One region of the Planktothricoides raciborskii GIHE-MW2 genome, then DNA from elsewhere that is predicted to be linked to it. Evidence: riboswitches for the same ligand, from Rfam matches in the RefSeq annotation. Region 1 holds a riboswitch; the other holds the start of a gene.
The links. A riboswitch is a leader RNA that binds a small molecule or an ion and turns the genes downstream of it on or off. The one in region 1 is predicted to bind cobalamin.
Positions count from the first base shown of each region.

Region 2: linked by a shared signal. The riboswitch ahead of cobG (precorrin-3B synthase) and the one ahead of ABWT76_RS21015 (energy-coupling factor ABC transporter permease) in region 1 are both predicted to bind cobalamin.

Region 1 is NZ_CP159837.1:4,892,975-4,902,348, forward strand. It holds gene glgP (alpha-glucan family phosphorylase) at 1-784, opposite strand, end outside; gene ABWT76_RS21005 (GFA family protein) at 1,370-1,780, opposite strand; gene ABWT76_RS21010 (hypothetical protein) at 2,313-3,251, opposite strand; cobalamin riboswitch at 3,862-4,007, shown strand; gene ABWT76_RS21015 (energy-coupling factor ABC transporter permease) at 4,130-4,885, shown strand; gene ABWT76_RS21020 (energy-coupling factor ABC transporter substrate-binding protein) at 4,981-5,310, shown strand; gene cbiQ (cobalt ECF transporter T component CbiQ) at 5,461-6,264, shown strand; gene ABWT76_RS21030 (energy-coupling factor ABC transporter ATP-binding protein) at 6,248-7,072, shown strand; gene ABWT76_RS21035 (aspartyl protease family protein) at 7,244-7,687, shown strand; gene ABWT76_RS21040 (hypothetical protein) at 7,725-7,853, shown strand; gene ABWT76_RS21045 (serine/threonine-protein kinase) at 7,877-8,872, opposite strand.
Region 2 is NZ_CP159837.1:5,593,695-5,603,068, forward strand. It holds gene cbiD (cobalt-precorrin-5B (C(1))-methyltransferase CbiD) at 1-12, shown strand, start outside; gene cobJ (precorrin-3B C(17)-methyltransferase) at 21-1,460, opposite strand; gene ABWT76_RS23945 (Uma2 family endonuclease) at 1,463-2,221, opposite strand; gene cobI (precorrin-2 C(20)-methyltransferase) at 2,310-3,023, opposite strand; gene ABWT76_RS23955 (precorrin-8X methylmutase) at 3,020-3,649, opposite strand; gene cobG (precorrin-3B synthase) at 3,813-5,300, opposite strand; cobalamin riboswitch at 5,357-5,574, opposite strand; gene cbiE (precorrin-6y C5,15-methyltransferase (decarboxylating) subunit CbiE) at 5,614-6,849, shown strand; gene ABWT76_RS23970 (cobalt-precorrin-6A reductase) at 6,883-7,716, opposite strand; gene ABWT76_RS23975 (ABC transporter ATP-binding protein) at 7,877-9,374, opposite strand, start outside.

The sequences.
Region 1 (9,374 bases):
TTTTTGCCCCACCAATCCCCAGCATAATTTCTTGGTGAATCCGCATATCCTGATCTCCTCCGTAGAGTTGATCGGTGATGTCGTGGTCGTAAGGATTGTTGGGCTCGATATTGGTGTCGAGCATATACAATGCCACTGTGCCCACTTGCACTCGCCAAACTCTGGCGTAAACTTGGCGACCGGGATAGTCTACGGCAATTCTCAGTTCTTCGCCGTTCGCATCCCGTTCTAAATGCAGGGGCATATTGTAAAAGTCGTTGATGGGGTAATGCTCTTGTTGCCACCCATCCGGGTTGAGATACTGGCTAAAGTAGCCTTCTTGGTAAAGCAAACCAACCCCAACTAAGGGTAAACCCAAGTCACTGGCGGATTTGAGGTGATCTCCAGCGAGAACCCCTAAGCCCCCAGAGTAGATGGGTAAGCAATCACTCAGACCAAATTCGGCGGAGAAGTAAGCGTAACATTCTTGTTGTTTTTCTTTGGGGCGATGTTTGCGAAACCAGGTGCGTTCTTTGAGATAATCTTCTAGTTGACTGGCGGCTCGGTGCATTTGGGCGAGAAAGCCTTCATCTTCGGAGACTTCGATCAGTCGGGATTGGGCGATCGTGCCTAGCATTAAGACCGGATTGTGACGGCTGGATTCCCACAGGTCAGGATCGAGACGACGAAATAAGTCTTTGGCTTCGGTGTTCCAGTCAAAATAAAGATTATAGGCTAATGTCCTTAGTGGTTCGAGGGTTGAGGGGAGAGCGGGAGATACATTAAATGTGCGAATTGGCTGCATAAGAAGCAACTCCAGAATTTGATAAACAAAGTGAAAAACGCCTAGGAGAAAGTTTCACTCAAGGGTAGGTATTGGCGGTGACAAAGCATCGATCCGTTTTTGAATTCCGTCGGTGATTTGTGTGATTTGTCAAGAAAAGCAGATGATTTGAGTGATGCTTGATCCCGAAAACTGAGAAAACATTGACTTTTCTCGGTTCATATTTACAAATGTTATTACGGCAAATATGAATTTTACAGCCAATTTTTCACGAATTCGTGTATAATGATGGCTTTGGTTATTTTTGGGACATAGTTTAGGGAAGATTCAGTAATTAGATGTCTAAGATTAGAGTAAATGCTTTCTCTGCAAGTTTCTGTGAATCTTAGATTTTCTTAATAGTTGCCATTGTGATATTGCCTGATATTCCCGATCGCCGATCGCCCTTGCTGGGTCGCAAATCATCGGCGATCGCCTCCCCCCATAGTCATTAGACTTCTGGCTTTCCCAGAATAAAAAGCCCCCCTTTTTAAGGGGGGTTGGGGGGAGCGAGGGCAGTATTTTGCCAGAAGTATATCGAGCGGTCTGGGAAAAAATCGGCGATATTTAATCGGCAATCTTGTGGATATTTTTTTCCCAATTTTTGCCATCAAAAGGAATAATCTGAAATTGCTCCAGTATGTCCTCATCTAAGCAGTGGAGATTGATTGAAAATCCGTTTCTGTGCGATCGCGGACGATAAAAGGAGTGAATGCCGCAATTTTTACAAAATAGGTGTTTCGCTACTCCTGTATTAAATTGGTAAGTTGTTAGGGCATCTTCTCCTTTTAATAGGGTAAAGTTTTTGGCGGTGACAATTAAATGTAAAAACCCTTTTTTGTTACAAATTGAGCAGTTACATGAAATTGCTTCATATTTTTCTTTTCTCGGTTTCTTTTCCAGCCGGACGCGAAAACGCACCGCCCCACAGTGACAGCCACCTTCGTATATGACAGGTTTTGCAAGATTTTCAGTCATTGTTTTTTTGTACTTTATAGTTATTTTAATTGTGTGTGATACAAAGCATCAGGGGCGCAAGCATTGCGCCCCTACAGCAGATCAGGAATTACGCAACCAATATATAAGTTTACGGGCAGAAATAAATGCACCACATACCCCATTAGAGGCAAGAGGCAAGAGGCAAGAGGCAAGAGGATGCATAGGAAAGAGGAAAGAGGATGCATAGGAAAGAGGAAAGAGGATGCATAGGAAAGAGGAAAGAGGATGCATAGGAAAGAGGATGCATAGGAAAATTCTCTATTCTCTATTCTCTATTCTCTATTCTCTATTCTCTATTCTCTATTCTCTATTCTCTATTCTCTATTCTCTATTCTCTATTCTCTATTCTCTATTCTCTATTCTCTCTCCTTCCTACAGGCGGGAATCTAAAGCCTATCGGCGGGGAACGAAAAGTGCAATTAATTATGTTTTATGTTCACCTACTTATATGAGGTATTGGTGCGTTACGCTTCGCTAACACACCCTACCGATAGCATTCGTAATTCCTATATTATACAACTGGAGATGGATAATATGGATAGTAACTGGTATTGGCAGAAATGTCTAACTGATAGTCGGACTGATCGAGTTCGGTAAAGATTCTCACATAATAATTACCGCTGCTCAAGGTGCCACTAAATGATGTTCTTGCCCCGGTATAATCATTGGGTGCTCCACTTAATCCACTTGCCCCAGTGATGAATAATTCATCGGTGGCAAGTTGGCCATCGTTATTGCGATCGATGTACATTTCCATGCCCAAAGAACTGCCGCTTAGAGTTAAGTTAAATTGGCTGTAATTTTTGACCACAAATCGGTAGTAATCATTGGGGTCACTATTGCCCACCGATTCATTTAAACTCATATTAAAATTATTGACCGCCATGTCAATGGAAGCGTTCAAGACATCCCCAGTGTCAGTTCCTACCGGATCAAAAGATGGTAATTCCGTATTAGGGGCGATCGGTAAAGACCCCGGAGGTGAGGTATTAGCGGGATACATTGGGGTAATCATCGGTGGGAGGATATAATCATCAACACCTAGTGTTTCTAATTCGGGAGTTATTGCCAGAGAATTATCAACACCTAATCTGCCTTCATTTAAGCCGAAATCCTGGAAATGTTGAAACAGTTGTTCTGAGGTAAAATTGGCTAAATCAGCATTATTCGCTTTGTAGAAACTTAGATCCAAAACATCAGAAAATTTCCGCCCTTCTTTTACGCCAAATTCTTGAAGATGATCGAAAAGTTGTCGGTTGGTGGTTAAGCCAGCCGCCGCTAAATCCGGGTTATTGGCTCGATAAATATCCAGATTCACAATTCGGGAGAATTGCCGATTTTCATTCAGCCCGAAGTTTAGAAAATGTTGCAACGCTTGCTCATCGTTAAATTGCTGCAAGTCTGAGTTAACGGAACGGTAGTAATTAGCATCAAATAGGTTAACTGTCATAGTTTTATTCCTATTGTAATATTTGTTAATTATTTGCCACTAAATATCGAAAATTTGATAGAGTTTATTTTTTATACAAATTACCTCAAAATTTACCGGTTTTTTAAAAGCAAAAATATTAAATAGCAGGTAAATTTTAGTAATTTATTAATTCACTAAATATTGCGATTAAACAATATTTATTAATCTAAAAATTATTTAATTTTGGCATTTTTCCCGGGAAACCTACAGGTTGTACTGTGGCATTTTTCTGATGTAAATTGGAATTTGCATATCTTTGGGCAAGATAGACGAGTAAAGCGAGTAATTGTTCGCTTTTTTTCTATAACCAAAACCGGAGAGGGTCATCCCTGTAAACGCCCTTAGATTGTGCGATTCTGGTGGCGATCGCTCTTATAGCCCTGGTCAGAGTTATGAAGTACAAAAAAACCTGTCGTTCCCGCGCCGGGACAAATCCAGAAAACCGCTGTACTTCATTCGGATCCCGAATCGATCTTATTTTACCTAGGGCGATAATTTTTTTGAACGTTTTGCTGAACCTTTTGCTGAACATTTTATTAACATTTTGTGAATATTTTGTGAATATTTTGTGAATATTTTGTGAACAGTGATATAGTTAACCCACATCGGTTCTAGTGGGAAGTCAGCCACTAGAGGTAACGGGGAAAGTCTGGTGCAAATCCAGCGCTGTCCCGCAACTGTGATGAGGTGCTATGTCTCTAAGTCAGGATGCCCGCCGAATGGACGTAGCAGCAATGTTGTTTATTCATCTGCGAGGTACAGATGCAGCAATTTGAGCGGATCGTTGACTTTACGATCCAGAATTATTTTTTCTTGGCTGTACCTCCTTTTAGTTTTTCTACACAGGAGGATCGGCGATGCGAAAACATGAACGAATCTTGACCCTGGGGGCAATGGCTGGGTTGAGTGCTTTTTTGGTGTTCGGTTCTACACCCCCAGCCCAAGCTATGCATATTATGGAAGGGTTTTTGCCGGTAAAATGGGCAATTTTTTGGTGGGTTGTGGCTTTACCGTTTTTTGTTTTAGGGGTGCGATCGCTGACTCGCATTACGCAAGAAAACCCGGAGTTAAAACTGTTAATCGCTTTATCTGGGGCGTTTAGTTTTGTGCTTTCTGCCTTAAAAATTCCCTCGGTGACGGGGAGTTGTTCCCACCCTACGGGGACGGGTTTGGGGGCGGTGTTGTTTGGCCCGCAAGTGATGACGGTTTTGGGCAGTTTGGTGCTGATATTTCAGGCGGTTTTATTGGCACATGGGGGGATTACGACTTTGGGGGCAAATGCTTTTTCAATGGCGATCGCTGGCCCTTGGGTGGCTTATGGGGTTTATCGTTTAATTCTCTCCACCGGCAGAATTAAGGTGGCAATTTTTCTGGCGGCAATGTTGGGCAATTTTGTCACTTATTTAATCACATCGATTCAATTAGCGTTAGCTTTTCCTGCCGCTACGGGTGGAATTTGGCTGTCGTTTTTAAAGTTTGCGGGTATTTTTGCGGTGACTCAAGTTCCCCTGGCTATTAGCGAAGGGTTATTGACGGTTTTGGTTTGGAATTGGCTGCAAGCTTATGCGACGGAAGAATTGCAAACCCTTAAACTATTGCGATCGCACAGTTAATCCAGAAAAAGCCCATCTTTTTAAGGGGGGAGTGGGGGTATCAATCCCTCAGTAAACGAGCAAAAAATCATCAGCAAAAGGATAATTCAGTAAGTATGCAAACGTCACAAAAAGAAAATTGGTGGTTAGTTGCCGCCGTTATTTTATTAGCGATCGCCCCTCTAATTTTCGTCCGAGGAGAATATGGTGGGGCAGACGGGGAAGCGCAAGAGGCGATCGCTGAAATTCAGCCTAATTATCAACCTTGGTTTAATCCTATTTTAGAATTACCCAGCCAGGAAATAGAAAGTCTTTTGTTTGTTTCCCAAGGGGCGATCGCTGCGGGTACTCTGGGCTATATTATTGGCCTTTATAAAGGTCGCACAGAGAAAGCGAATCAAAAAGCGAATCAAAAAGCGAATCAAAAAGCGAATCAAAAAGATTGATTTTGGTTATTTGTTGTTATTTCTGATTATATCCTAATAACTAGACCTCTTGCAAAATAAATATTTCGACCCCCCAACCCCCCTTTTTAAGGGGGGCTTTTAGGAATTTTGCAATAGGTCTAATAATAACAAATAACCAACAACAAAACAATGCACCATCAAATTGATTCTCTGGTTTATCAAAATCGACTGCGATCGCTGCCCCCAGAACATAAACTCATATTTGCGATCGCTTTATTTTGCCTCAGTTATGTGGCACCAATTGGGGTACAAATTTTGGTGACGGTCTGGCTGGGGATTTGGATTGTGGGTTATGCCCGAATTCCGATAAAAATATATGGAGAACTATTATTAATTCCGCTAAGTTTTTGGCTGGTCAGCGTTCCCGCTTTAGTGATTAGTGGAGTTGGCTTAGAAGATATTTCTCTGGTACAGGCAGATATTTGGCAAGGAATTAAAATCGGTTCATTTTATCTATACTTTAGTCAACAAGGAATTGACCAAGCTAGGGAGTTATTCCCAAGAGCGATCGCCCTAACTTCTTGTTTATATTTTGTTTTATTAACTATTCCGTTTGCGGATATCTTGCGAATTTTAAAATCTTGCGCTTGTCCGACTATAATTATAGAATTACTGGCTTTAATGTATCGGTTTATTTTTGTCTTAACTGCCACTGCTAACGAAATTTTAACCGCCCAATCAGCGCGAATGGGTTATGGTAATTGGCGCCTGGGAATGCGGAGTTTAGCCTTAATTGCCAGTCAATTGTTACGGCGAACTCTGGAAAATTACCGGCAAATTTCTATGGGTTTGGAGTCGCGGGGTTTTCGGGGAGAATTGCGGTTTTGGCATGGGCGAAGGTATCAAGCAAATTGGCGATATATTATGGAAGCTTTGGCGGGTTATTTATTGTTATTAGTTGGGACAGGGTGGCATTATGCTCATGGAATTTGACCAAGTAGAATATACTTATCCCTGTACTCAACAGCCGACGATTAAAAATTTATCTTTGGGCATTCCTCAAGGGCGATGCTGTGCTTTAATTGGGCGGAATGGTTGCGGTAAAACTACCTTATTTCGGTTGGCAAATGGGTTGTATCGTCCCCAAAAAGGGACGATTCGCTGGCAAGGAAAGCCGTTAAAATACGATCGCAGTTCTTTAAACCAATTGCGGCAAGCAGTGGGTTTAGTTTTCCAAGACCCAGAACAACAATTAGTCGGGGCAACGGTGGCAGAAGATTTATCTTATGGGTTGTGTAATTTAGGATTGTCGGACAGTGAAGTGGGCGATCGGGTGATCCAAGGATTGCGGGATTTTGACTTAATGGATTTAGCGGATAGTCCGGTAAATTATCTGAGTTTAGGACAAAAAAAACGGGTTTCTATTGCTGATGTGATGGTATTAAAACCCCAACTATTATTATTAGATGAACCCACCGCTTATTTAGATCCACCCCAAACCCGGAATTTATTAGCCACCTTGGAAAAAATTAGCGCCACTGGTACAACCATTCTCATTGCTACCCACGATTTAGATTTTGTTTATGCTTGGGCTGATTGGTTATTTGTGATGGATCGCGGGCAATTAATCTTAGAAGGAACTCCAGAAACGGTCTTTAGTCAGCGGGAAATCATTGAAGGTTTAGAATTTAGTTTACCCCGCGCTGTTGAGTTTCTGGAAATGGTGACAGAGTTATTGGATGGGGATGAGAATAACCTGGAAATAATTGCTCAAAAAATCCAGCAACGTTTTCGGGCTTAGGGATTTTTTGCTCTTTGTGTTCTTTGTGTCTTTGTGGTGAATAATTTTATTTTTAACCACAGAGACACAGAGGACACGAAGAAGAAAGAAGAGAGGCGATAGGCGATCGCACCCCAGAAAGAAACTCGGTTTCTGGGTTATAATTAAGGTAAAATAATAGAGAGTACAAATATGCGAAACAAAACTGACAAAACAATGGGCAAAGTTTTCACTACCTTAACCATCATTAACCGGGCTGACGAATCTGCTGCAAAACGAGGATTTATTCCTGAAGAACAAATTCGTTCTGTCACCCTAAAAGATGTCCTAGTTGACACAGGAGCAACCACTCTTTGTCTACCTCCTAATATTATCGATCAACTAGGACTTGAACTGCTGAAAGAAGTGGATGTTGCCACCGCTACGGGCTTCAGTACCGCTCGCATTTTTCAGGATGCTAAAATTTCTCTATTCGGACGTGAAGGAACTTTTGAATGTTTAGAATTGCCCGGAGGACGCGATCCATTACTGGGAGTAATTCCCCTGGAAGCTTTAGGTTTAGAACCGGATTTACAAAATCAAACTTTAAAGGTTTTACCAGAAAAATCTATGGATACTTATTTAACGATTTTTTAGCGGCAAATACCCAGGGAAAAGAAACCGGGTTTCTGTTATGGATATTGCAGCAATTTTCTCCGCGAGTAAACCACAAATACCTGTAGGGGCGAAGCATGACCGCAGACAAATTATTGCTGAAAAGATTAATCCAAATACCGGAATGCTTCGCCCGATCGTGGTTTAGTAAGAACGAAACCCGGTTTCTTTTTATAATGGACCAGGTTGATTAATCGGGGGAGGTGGCACAGGTTTAGGGGTAAAATAGCGATAAACTCCCAGAATTGCGGCGCTGCCTAAACCTAATGCTAAAATAGTCGCGGGAATTAATACGATTAAATTCGGTTTTTTAGACGGTTTGCCGTTTGATGTAGCTGGCTTTATAGAAACTTTAGTGGGAGTTAGGGCAGATAATAATTCACTGGCTGTTTGATAGCGTTTTGTGGCATCTATATCAATCATTCTATTTAAAATTGCCGCAAATTCATCACTGACTGAAGCGGGTTTAGTCCAGATAATTTGTGAGGTTTTTGGATCGGTTTGGGTGGGGATACTGCCAGTTAAGGCTTGAATTCCTAGGATGCCTAGGGCATAAATATCACTAGCTAATGTTGGACGGCCTTCTGCTTGTTCTTTCGGCGTATATCCAGCACTACCAATGCCAACTGTGTAGGGATTGGGATTTTGAGGATTTTGAGGATTGGAAATGGCGGTAAAGATTTGTTTGACTGCGCCAAAATCAATTAAATAAATTTGATTGTCGCTTTTGCGGCGAATTAAATTAGCGGGTTTGATGTCGCGATGAATAATATTTTGATCGTGGACAAAGCTTAAGGGCTTTAAGATATCCATTAACAGTTGTTTCACCTGGTCTGCACTCATGGGGCTTTGATTGAGTTCGGCGGTTAAAGTGTCTCCTTCGATGTATTCTTGGACTAAGTAAAATTCTTGGTTTTCTTCAAAGCGATCGAACAATTGGGGAATTTGTGGATGCCCTTTTTCCAACATATTTAGTACATCGCTTTCGGTTTGGAATAAGCGTCTGGCAACCTGTAACACTCCGGGGTCTTGGGATTGGGGTTGTAGTTTTTTCACTACTCTGATTTTATCCAAGTTGATATCTTGGGCAAGGTAGGTTTGGCCAAAGCCACCCCGACTTAGTTCTTCTAAGAGTTTGTAACGGTTTTGTAATAAATTTCCAATCATTTTTCAATCATTATGAGGGAGGAATAAGTGGGTGAGATAGGTGAATGAATTGCCAACTCCGCCTAACCGCTAGAACCTGTCCCCGCGTGGGGGTCGGATAAATCCGATTAATCTAACTAAAATTAATGCTTTTCAGGTAAGAGTTGCCGTCGGTTTCAACTGAGATATTGCACCAGTGGCAACAACCGGCGGGGATTAAAATCCCCGCCTAACATATCAAGTCGGTTGAAACCGACTGAAATGCTTTTAATACAAGGATCAAGAGTCGGTTTTAACCGACTGTAGGGGTCAACGGCCGTTGACCCCTACAGCCAGGGATTTTAATCCCCGGCGGTCGTTGCAACTGGTGCAAGATTTCGGTTTTAACCGACTTGCGCTATGAGCCAGGGATTTTAATCCCTGGCGGTCCTGGCGGAGCGCGGGGATTTCAAGCGGTCCTGGCGGAGCGCGGGGATTTCAAAGGCTGGTTGAGAATGGTGCAAGGTATCAGTAGGGGCGCAAG
Region 2 (9,374 bases), 700 kb from region 1:
AAAATAAAATAGTCCCAGGGTTAATAATGCCGGGGGGTATAAATCCACTTTTTATCCCCTTGCTGAATCAGCCTAGTTTTACTAGATCCAATTAAAATTACTGTTCGCATATCCGCATCGGTAACGGCTAATTCTTCTAAAAATTTCACAGTGACAGTTTGCCCTTTTCTGCCCAAATTGCGGGCTAAGACCACCGGAGTTTTAGGCGATCGCCATTGTAATAAAATCTCTTTGGCCTTTTCTAGTTGCCAAGTGCGTTGTTTAGACACCGGGTTATAAAAGGCGATCGCCAAATCTGCTTGAGCGGCTAAGGAAATCCTTTGGGAAATAATTTCCCAAGATTTAAGAATATCCGAGAGAGAAATCGCACAAAAATCATGGCCTAACGGGGCACCGACCGTCGCAGCGGCAGCTTGCATGGCGGAAATTCCTGGACATACTTGAATCGCGATCGCCTCCCACTCTGGTTTCGCTTTTTTTTCTAACACTTCAAACACTGCCGAAGCCATTGCATAAATTCCCGGATCTCCCGAAGAAACCACCACCACAGATCGCCCCTGGGCAGCTAAATCTAAAGCTATTTCAGCGCGATCGAGTTCCACCCGATTATCCGACTCATGGCGAACAATATTCGGTTTTCTCAAGGGTTCTACTAAATCTAAATAAGTTTTATAACCCACCCAGTCCGTAGCTTTTTCTAGCACTAATCTCACTTCCGGGGACATCCAATGAATTGCCCCAGGGCCAGTTCCCACAATAGCTAAATTCCCCTGAATCTTATTCTGTTCCCCAGTTTGATTTTGCTCATCACACAAATAAACCAAACAATTTGGACTCGGTTTGGCCAATTCCCGGTTATTTTTAGGAATAATGTCAATAGTTAAGGTTCCTTCTGAAGAAATGGGTAACTGACTATTTTGTAGCCAGTTAGCCTGTAACCAGTTATCGGTGCCATTTACGTCATTTAATTTCACCGTTGCCCCGGCCAACAAATTAGAAATAAAAGTCTTAGCATCATCGGGATTAACTAACTCATAACCCGATGGCGGCGATAATAAAGTAGTTCTAAATCTAAGATAGCCTGTGGTAGTAATCCCTGGGGAAACTTGCAATGTTTCGGCAATCTGACGAGCCAAATCGTTCACCCCTTGTAACCCTCCCAATAAAGGCACCACTGCACTGCCATCTTCGGCGATCGCTAATACCGGCGGTTCCTGCCATTTATTATTTAAAACAGGTGCTAAAGTGCGAATCAAAATTCCTGCCGCACAAACCCCAATAATCGGGGTTCCGGTCTGGAAAAACTCTCGCACCGTTTCGCCAAATTTAGTATAGGTAAAATCAGCGGATTGGGTGCGACTTTCTAAGCCATAAACCTGAGCTTCTGGCAGGGAAATTTGAATTTGTCGCGCCACAGGAATACTGGTTTCTCCTAAAATGATAATAGCCGGAGATTTCATAATTATTCTGGTTGATTCTGGTTGATGATTCTGGTTGATGATTCTGGTTTGAGTGCGATTAATTGCTGGAGAAATTCTTGATGCGCCGCCGAATTGATACCTGTTTGTAACGTCGTCAAAACTTGCAGCATATTTCCTGACAAAATGGCAGTAACATCTAACCACAATCCGGGAAACATCTTACTAGAGCAAATTATCCCTTGTTGATTTGGTGGCAACGTCACATAATCCCCTTGTTCTAAACCAAACCAATCAATTTTTTGCTCAAATACTTGCCAAACTATATATTCTTGAATACCACTGCGCCGATAGGCTCGTTTTTTATCCGCTAAATCGATCGCGGCACTACTGGCGGCAATTTCTACCACCAACTCTGGAGATCCCTCTAGATATCCATCGGCAGTTAAACTTGATTTGCCGCCACTTTCTTGGCTAATTCTTAATACCCCATCTGGTTGTGGTTCATTGTCGATATCTAACCGAATCGTTGGCTCAATGCCCATCTCCACTTGAGGTGTAGCCGCTTGATAGGCTCCCAGCCAAGTGATAATTCGTCCGTGGGGTTCGGCATGGGATTTAAAACGTAATGGGGATGCCATGTAAACGACTCCTTCGATTAATTCGGCTTTTTTGACTCCCGGCATCGCCTGATAACGACGCTCAAATTCAGGACGAATTAAGCGATCGCCATTTTCTAAAGGTGGCAAATTTTTGCCGAAGGTAGACTGAGAATTTAAGGATTTCAGCGGTGAATAAGTCATACTGGCAGACTCTCCCAACTATGAGCTATTATACGAGCCATTATATGAGCTATTATATGAGCCATTATATGAGCCATTATATGTGGTTTTATTGGGGTTTGGTTTGGCTAGGAATCAGAATTAAAGCCCAGTAGGTAGCCGCTGCTGGATCGACTTCCCGAATGGGAATAATTTTTTGATTGGGCAAGGTAGCTCGTTCAATATAAAGGGCGCGATCCAACAAGCCTAACTCATCGAGAATTTGCCGAACTTTGGCAAAATGTCTGCCTAATTTAATAATGGCAGCAGCATCGACCACGGATAGGCGATCACGCAAAATTTCCGCCTCTAATGTGGCAGGCATAATGGCAAATACATCATTGCGATAAGTAATAGGAACGCCCAGCATCGCCGCACTAGCCATTACCGAAGAAATTCCCGGTACAACTTCCACGGAAAACCCCCCCGATAAGCGATTAAAAATATACATAAACGTGCCATATAACATGGGATCGCCTAGACATAAGACGGCCACATCTCGCCCGGCACTGAGATGTTCGGCAATATTTGCCGCAGCCATATCATAATGGGGCTGAGAACTGCGTTTCACACTAAAGGGCAATGGCATAGGAATTTCTATTTGGTCAGGGCGAATAAATTCAGCCACGATCCCCCGGGCGAAAACTTTGCCATTCTCTAAAGTCGGATAAGCAATCACCGGAACCGTTGTCAAAATCCGGTGGGCTTTAAGGGTGAGCAATTCTGGATCCCCTGGGCCAATTCCCAATCCGTAAAGTTTGCCTAATTTGCCTAATTCAGTCATAATTCATTCTCTTTTGCTAACGCATTGACTGCCGCTGCCGCGATCGCACTTCCACCTCTGCGTCCGTGCAGAGTAATAAATGGCACACCGCGACTATTAGCGGCTAATTCGACTTTGGATTCTGCCGCGCCTACAAATCCCACGGGAAAACCTAAAATCAATGCCGGTTTTGCGACTCCTTCATCTAGCAATTCTAATAATCTAAATAGCGCCGTTGGTGCATTGCCAATCGCCACCACAGATCCGGCTAAATAAGGTTGCCAAAATTCTAAAGCTGCCGCTGACCGGGTATTATTAATTTTCTTGGCGATCGCCGGAACTTCTGGATGATTCAAAGTGCAAATAATCGGATTATTTTTCGGCAAACGAGCCTTAGTAATCCCATTAGCTACCATCTGAGAATCACAAAGAATCGACGCCCCCTGAGATAGGGCATTTCGTCCCACTTGTACCGCATCTGGTGACGCGGCTAAATCTTCTACAATATCGGTCATGCCACAGGAGTGAATTAGCCGAACCGCTACATGAGCTAAATCTTCAGATAACTTTTCTAATTTAGCTTCAGCGCGAATTATCGCAAAAGATTTACGATAAATTTCTTCGCCATTTTTAATGTAATCAATCATATTAACTGCATTTTTTATTATACTAAATTATTGATATTTTTGTGATGTTTTGGTGCCTTACGGCGATCGCCTAACGCACCCTACAACTACTACAAATAAACCAGCCAAATTTTTGTGAGGTTTTTTTCGGTGCGTTACGGCGATCGCCTAACGCACCCTACAACTACACGAGCCAATTTTTCTGTGATTTTTTTAAGTTTAATTGATTTTGGCGCAAAAAATCTTCTAGCCTGGGAAGAATTTCCGCAAAATTGCCCTGGAAAATTTGAGTCTTGAACGAGTCTTTCTCATCCCCCACATAGACTTCATAGCCTTCAAGTATTTCGCCATTTTGCTCAATGGTCGTGCCTAAAAGGGTAATTTCGGCTGGACTCGGTTGAGCACAGGATTTAGGACAACCTGTAACATGAATATTCACCCCCCCTTGATCCCCCCCTTCAAAGGGGGGGCTGATGGAGAAGCGAGCGCGCAAATAATCTGCCAAGATTAAAGCATGAACTTGGGTTTGAGTTGCCGCTGCTGCACAACCAGGTTTTCCCGCACAAGCAACAATCCCATCATCCCATCCCCGGTCTGGGGACAATCCTAATGATGTCAATTTGGGCAACAATTCTGACACTTTTTCATTCGGGATATTCGGAATTAAAATAGTCTGCCAAGGCGTTAATCGCAACTGACCGCTGCCAAAAGTTTCTGAAATTTCTACTAATGCCCACAGTTGCTCCGCCGTTAGTTTTCCTAATCTTAAACCTAAGCCAATATAGGATAATCCGGCCTGCTTTTGGTGGTGAATCCCCAGATGATTATAGGGCTGACTTGGTAATACTGATTCAGTAACAATTTGAGGTAAGGGATGCCCCCCTAAATGAGAAACTAAATGCCCCTGAACTTTTTCAACATATTTGGCAATGCCCCAATCTTTTAACAAGTGTTTCATCCGACTTTTTTTGCCTTTTTTAGCTGTCGTTTCTGGATTTTTCTGTACATAATCCAGATAAACTTGGACTAGGGCAGCGACTAAGGATATACAATTTTCTGGTTTAATCACTACATTGGTATCATCCAATTGCCGATCGCCTCCCAGGGACAATCGATAGTAAACCCCTGGGGTTAAATCCGGTTGATTTTCCGGTTGATTTTCTAAGGCAATTGCTGATAGCTGAATTTCGTTATAGCGGTGTTCCCAGGGGCGGGGCGATCGCATCCCAATGCCTACGGAACCTCCGCTATCAATGCCAATACTAAATTTAGGACTCAGGGCGGTAATTGCCGGATGATTCTGAATAAAATGATCTAATTCTTGGACTAAAGGCCGAGGATCGATTAATTCTTGAGGGTCAATACCAGCGGTAGGACTACACATAATATTCCGCAGATGATCGATCTGCGGATTCTGGGCAGCTAATCCTAACTTTTGTAAAGTTTGAAAATCTTCTAAGGTGGGCGATGTTTGCACGGCACGAATTTGCAGATTTGCCCGATTAGTCACTTGTATTGTAGTATGCCACCGGGCGAGCAAATTAGCGATCGCGTGAACCTGTTCCGCATTCAGCCAACCCCCAGGGGTGCGGATGCGAATTAAAAAGCCATCTTGGGCAGGAGTGCCGTAAAATAACCCTGGACAAACATTCGGTTTAACTAACCAATTCACAGTTGTTTTTTTCTCCATGCGACGCAGAGAAGTAGTCAGAAACTAAGTTTCTAGCAGAGAGTGAAAAAACTTGTCGTTGGCGTTCTGACTTCACTTGCGGAAAAAATAGAATGCCTGCCTAAGTAGCATTCCAAGAAACCCGGTTTCTTCAAGAAACCGGGTTTCTAATAACCGGCTTTTCTCTTGATTACAGTTGCGGCACAGTACCGGAATCCCACCGGACTTTCCCAACGACAAGTGAAAGCACTATAGCACAAGTTAAATTTTTTTTAGAGACATTTAGAGACATTTAGAGACAAAGGATGAGAATCTCATGGAGAAATGGCTATCGATTGTCGGCATTGGTGAAGATGGCTTAGAGGGATTAAACCAGGTGGGGCGAAGTCTTCTTTCCCAGGCATCGGTAATTGTTGGCGGTGAACGTCATTTAGCCATGTTGCCCCCAGAGGATTGTCGAGAAAAGTTGGTCTGGAGAACGCCGATCCAAGACTCCGTGAATGAGATTATTCGCCGTCGCGGTCAAAGGGTCTGTGTTTTAGCTAGTGGCGATCCTATGTGGTATGGCATTGGCGTCACCCTGACTCGGCACATTCCTATGACAGAAATCACGATTATTCCATCGGTTTCTACCTTAAGTCTGGCCTGTAGTCGCTTGGGGTGGTCCCTGACCGAGGTGGAAACCGTGAGTTTATGCGGTCGTCCTCCGGCTTTATTGAATGCCTGGGTTTATCCAGGGGCAAAACTTTTAGTCCTGAGTGAGAGCGGCCAAACTCCGGCTATTGTGGCGGAAATTCTTACTCAGCAGGGCTTTGGCGATAGTCTTATGGTGGTTTTAGAGCATCTAGGAGGGAAGCGCGAAAGGTTAATTGAAGGCACCGCTGCATCTTGGAATGCCAAAGATATTGCCAAAGATATTGCCGACTTGAATGCGATCGCGATTAACTGTAGAAGAAACCCGGTTTCTTCAAGAAACCGGGTTTCTCTAATTGGGCGCTTGCCCGGACTGCCGGACACAGCCTATCACCATGATGGACAGTTAACAAAAAGAGAAGTGCGGGCGATTACCCTGACAGCTTTAGCCCCTAACCCTGGACAACTGTTGTGGGACGTAGGTGCCGGTTGTGGTTCTATTGGCATTGAGTGGATGCGCTGCGATCGCCGTTGCCGGAGTATTGCGATCGAACATCACCCCAGCCGATTGCAATACATTGCCGATAATGCCAGCGCCTTGGGTACTCCCGATTTGCAAATTGTCGCAGGAATTGCACCCGCTGCCCTGAAAGATTTACCTCAACCAGATGCGATTTTTATTGGCGGTGGCATCACCGTCCCAGAATTGTTTGAAACCTGCTGGTCGGCACTGCGATCTGGCGGTCGTCTTGTCGCCAATGCGGTTACAGTAGAAAGCGAATTAATCTTATTTCAATGGCATAGTCAATTAGGGGGAGAACTAACCAGAATTGGCATTCAAAGAGCCGAACCTGTGGGCAAGTTTTTAGGCTGGAAAGCGATGGCTCCCATAACCCAGTGGACTGTACAAAAACCATAGTCAGAAACCGGGGGAGAAACCCGGTTTCTTCATTTAGCATCGGTTCTTCAACCACTCTAAAACCCTTTCTACATCCGCCACTTTTTCCCCTTCGGGAACCGATGGCCGTTGCACCATTACCACCGGAATTCCTAACTCTCGTGCGGCGACGATTTTGGCATAAGTGGCATCCCCGCCACTATTTTTACTGACGATCGCGCCGATTTGATATTCTTGCAAAAGCGATCGCTCTTGTGTCAAAGAAAAAGGCCCTCTTTCTAACAGTAACTTACCCGGTGGTACGGGAACATCTGCTGCCGGTGGATCGATCATTCGCATCAAAAACCAGATAGTTTTTAAATGGGCATAAGCGGAAAGTTCTTGCCGACCAATAGTGAGAAATATCCGTTCGGCTAACCCAGGTAAAGCCTCTGCTGCGGCTTGATTATTTGCCACCGAAATCCAATTGTCTCCCGGCTGTTTTTCCCAAGCGGGACGGACTAACATTAAGCGAGGAATGCCACATTCATCGGCTGCTTGAGCGGCATTAAAAGAAATTTGGGCAGCAAAAGGATGAGTAACATCAATTAAAATATCAATTCGTTCTTGCCGCAGATAATCGACTAACCCATTTACACCGCCAAATCCCCCGGTGCGAGTAGAAACCCGGTTTCTTGAAGAAACCGGGTTTCTTTGGTTGGTTGAAGAAACCGGGTTTATTTCAGCCCTAGTTTTTTCTGTGCGACCGGCAAAAGATGCGATCGCTTCTACACCGGGAATTTGCTCAATTTTAGTCGTTAATTCTGCGGCTTCTCCAGTACCCCCTAAAATCAACACTCTTTTCTGATTGGTCTTTTTCTGACTGGTCAAGGGAAAATTGCCCATCATTTATTCTTCTTCAGATTGTTCTTTAGATCCATTTCATTTTCTCAAAAAATCTGTCGAAATCGAATCATAAGCATCAAAAAGATATCCTCCAGTTTCTCAGGAGAAACCGGAGGACTCTGAACAGGAATTACATCACAACCCGCTGGATGCAGGGGATAAGTCAAGGTTGAACAACGGGCGTGACTTCCAACTCACCTGTAGGGGTGAGTACCACTTGGAAAGAAGCCAAAGGTGCTTGTGAATCTGAAGTGGCTGCGGGGTTGGCGGTATCGACCAAATCCGGGAAAGGCGTTTCTTGGAGATAGTCTGATGCGGCTTGATTGCTGGGCTGGTAGCTAAAGATATCCCCAGATGAGTTAACTTTGACCAAGTAAATCAAATCCTCGGTGAAAGTGGGGAATTGCTGCCAATTTTGGTCGATGAGATCGTACAGTTTCCAGTTCAATTCAGAAATTTGAGTCGGATCGGTAATTTCTGGGGTTACAGATGTCACCGATGGTGAGGAGATGCTGGGTGTGGCTGTGGTTTCTGGCTGATTAGTTGTTATTTCTGATGGCTGCGTCGCGGGGTCAGAAGCGATTGGCGGCAGCGATTCGCTTTGAGAGATCGCACTCGGTGCGGAAACCTGCGGTGCCGGGGTAATCTTGTCAGCATTGCCTCGTTGTAACTGGTTATTTTGTAACTGGGCATAAAGCACAGAACCCAACAAACAAATCGAAGCGGTGGCGGCTAAAGCAATCGAGCCATTGCGGAGAGAAAACGCTCTTAAAGCATTGGAAGCATTGGAAGCATTGGAAGCATTGGAAGCATTGGAAGCATTGGAAGCATATTCTGAACTGGGACTGACGGAATTTACCGCTATCGTGGGGGCGGGTTCTTCACTGTGAGCAAACCTGTGGAACAAGAAGTCCAAAGCACTGTTACGCAGTTCCTTGTAACGGGGATCGTCCATGACCTGAGTTCTGACGCGAGGACGGGGAAAAGGGATTTCCAGCACTTCGCCAATTTTAGCCGCAGGCCCGTTAGTCATCATTACCAATTTATCCGCGAGAAACAATGCCTCGTCAATGTCATGGGTAATCATCAAAACGGTACAGGGATGGTCTTGCCAAATTTGCAGCAGTTCTTCTTGTAATTCTTCTTTGGTGATGGCGTCGAGGGCGCCGAAGGGTTCGTCGAGAATTAGGACTTCGGGGCGAATGGCCAAAGCCCGAGCGATCGCCACCCGCTGTTTCATCCCCCCAGACATTTGTCCGGGACGCTTGTGTCGGGCTTCGGTGAGTCCGACCATTGCCAAGTGTTCTTCGGCGATCGCCACTCTTTCAGCGTGGGATTTTTTGGGATAGGCCGACTTGACTGCCAGGTAAACATTTTCAAACGCCGTTTTCCAAGGCAAAAGGCAATAGTTTTGAAACACCATCATGCGATCGAGGCCAGGTTTGGCGATGCGCTGGTTGCGTAGGCGCACCTCTCCCTCGCTGGGGTGGAGAAAACCCGCCACCATATTCAGTAGGGTGGATTTGCCACAGCCAGAATGTCCGATCAAGCAGATAAACTCGCCTTCAGACACGGTGAGATTGACATTTTCCAGGACAGGATAAGATCCTTTGGCGGTGTCATAAACCTTGGAAACGTTATCGATCGCCAGAAATGCTTCG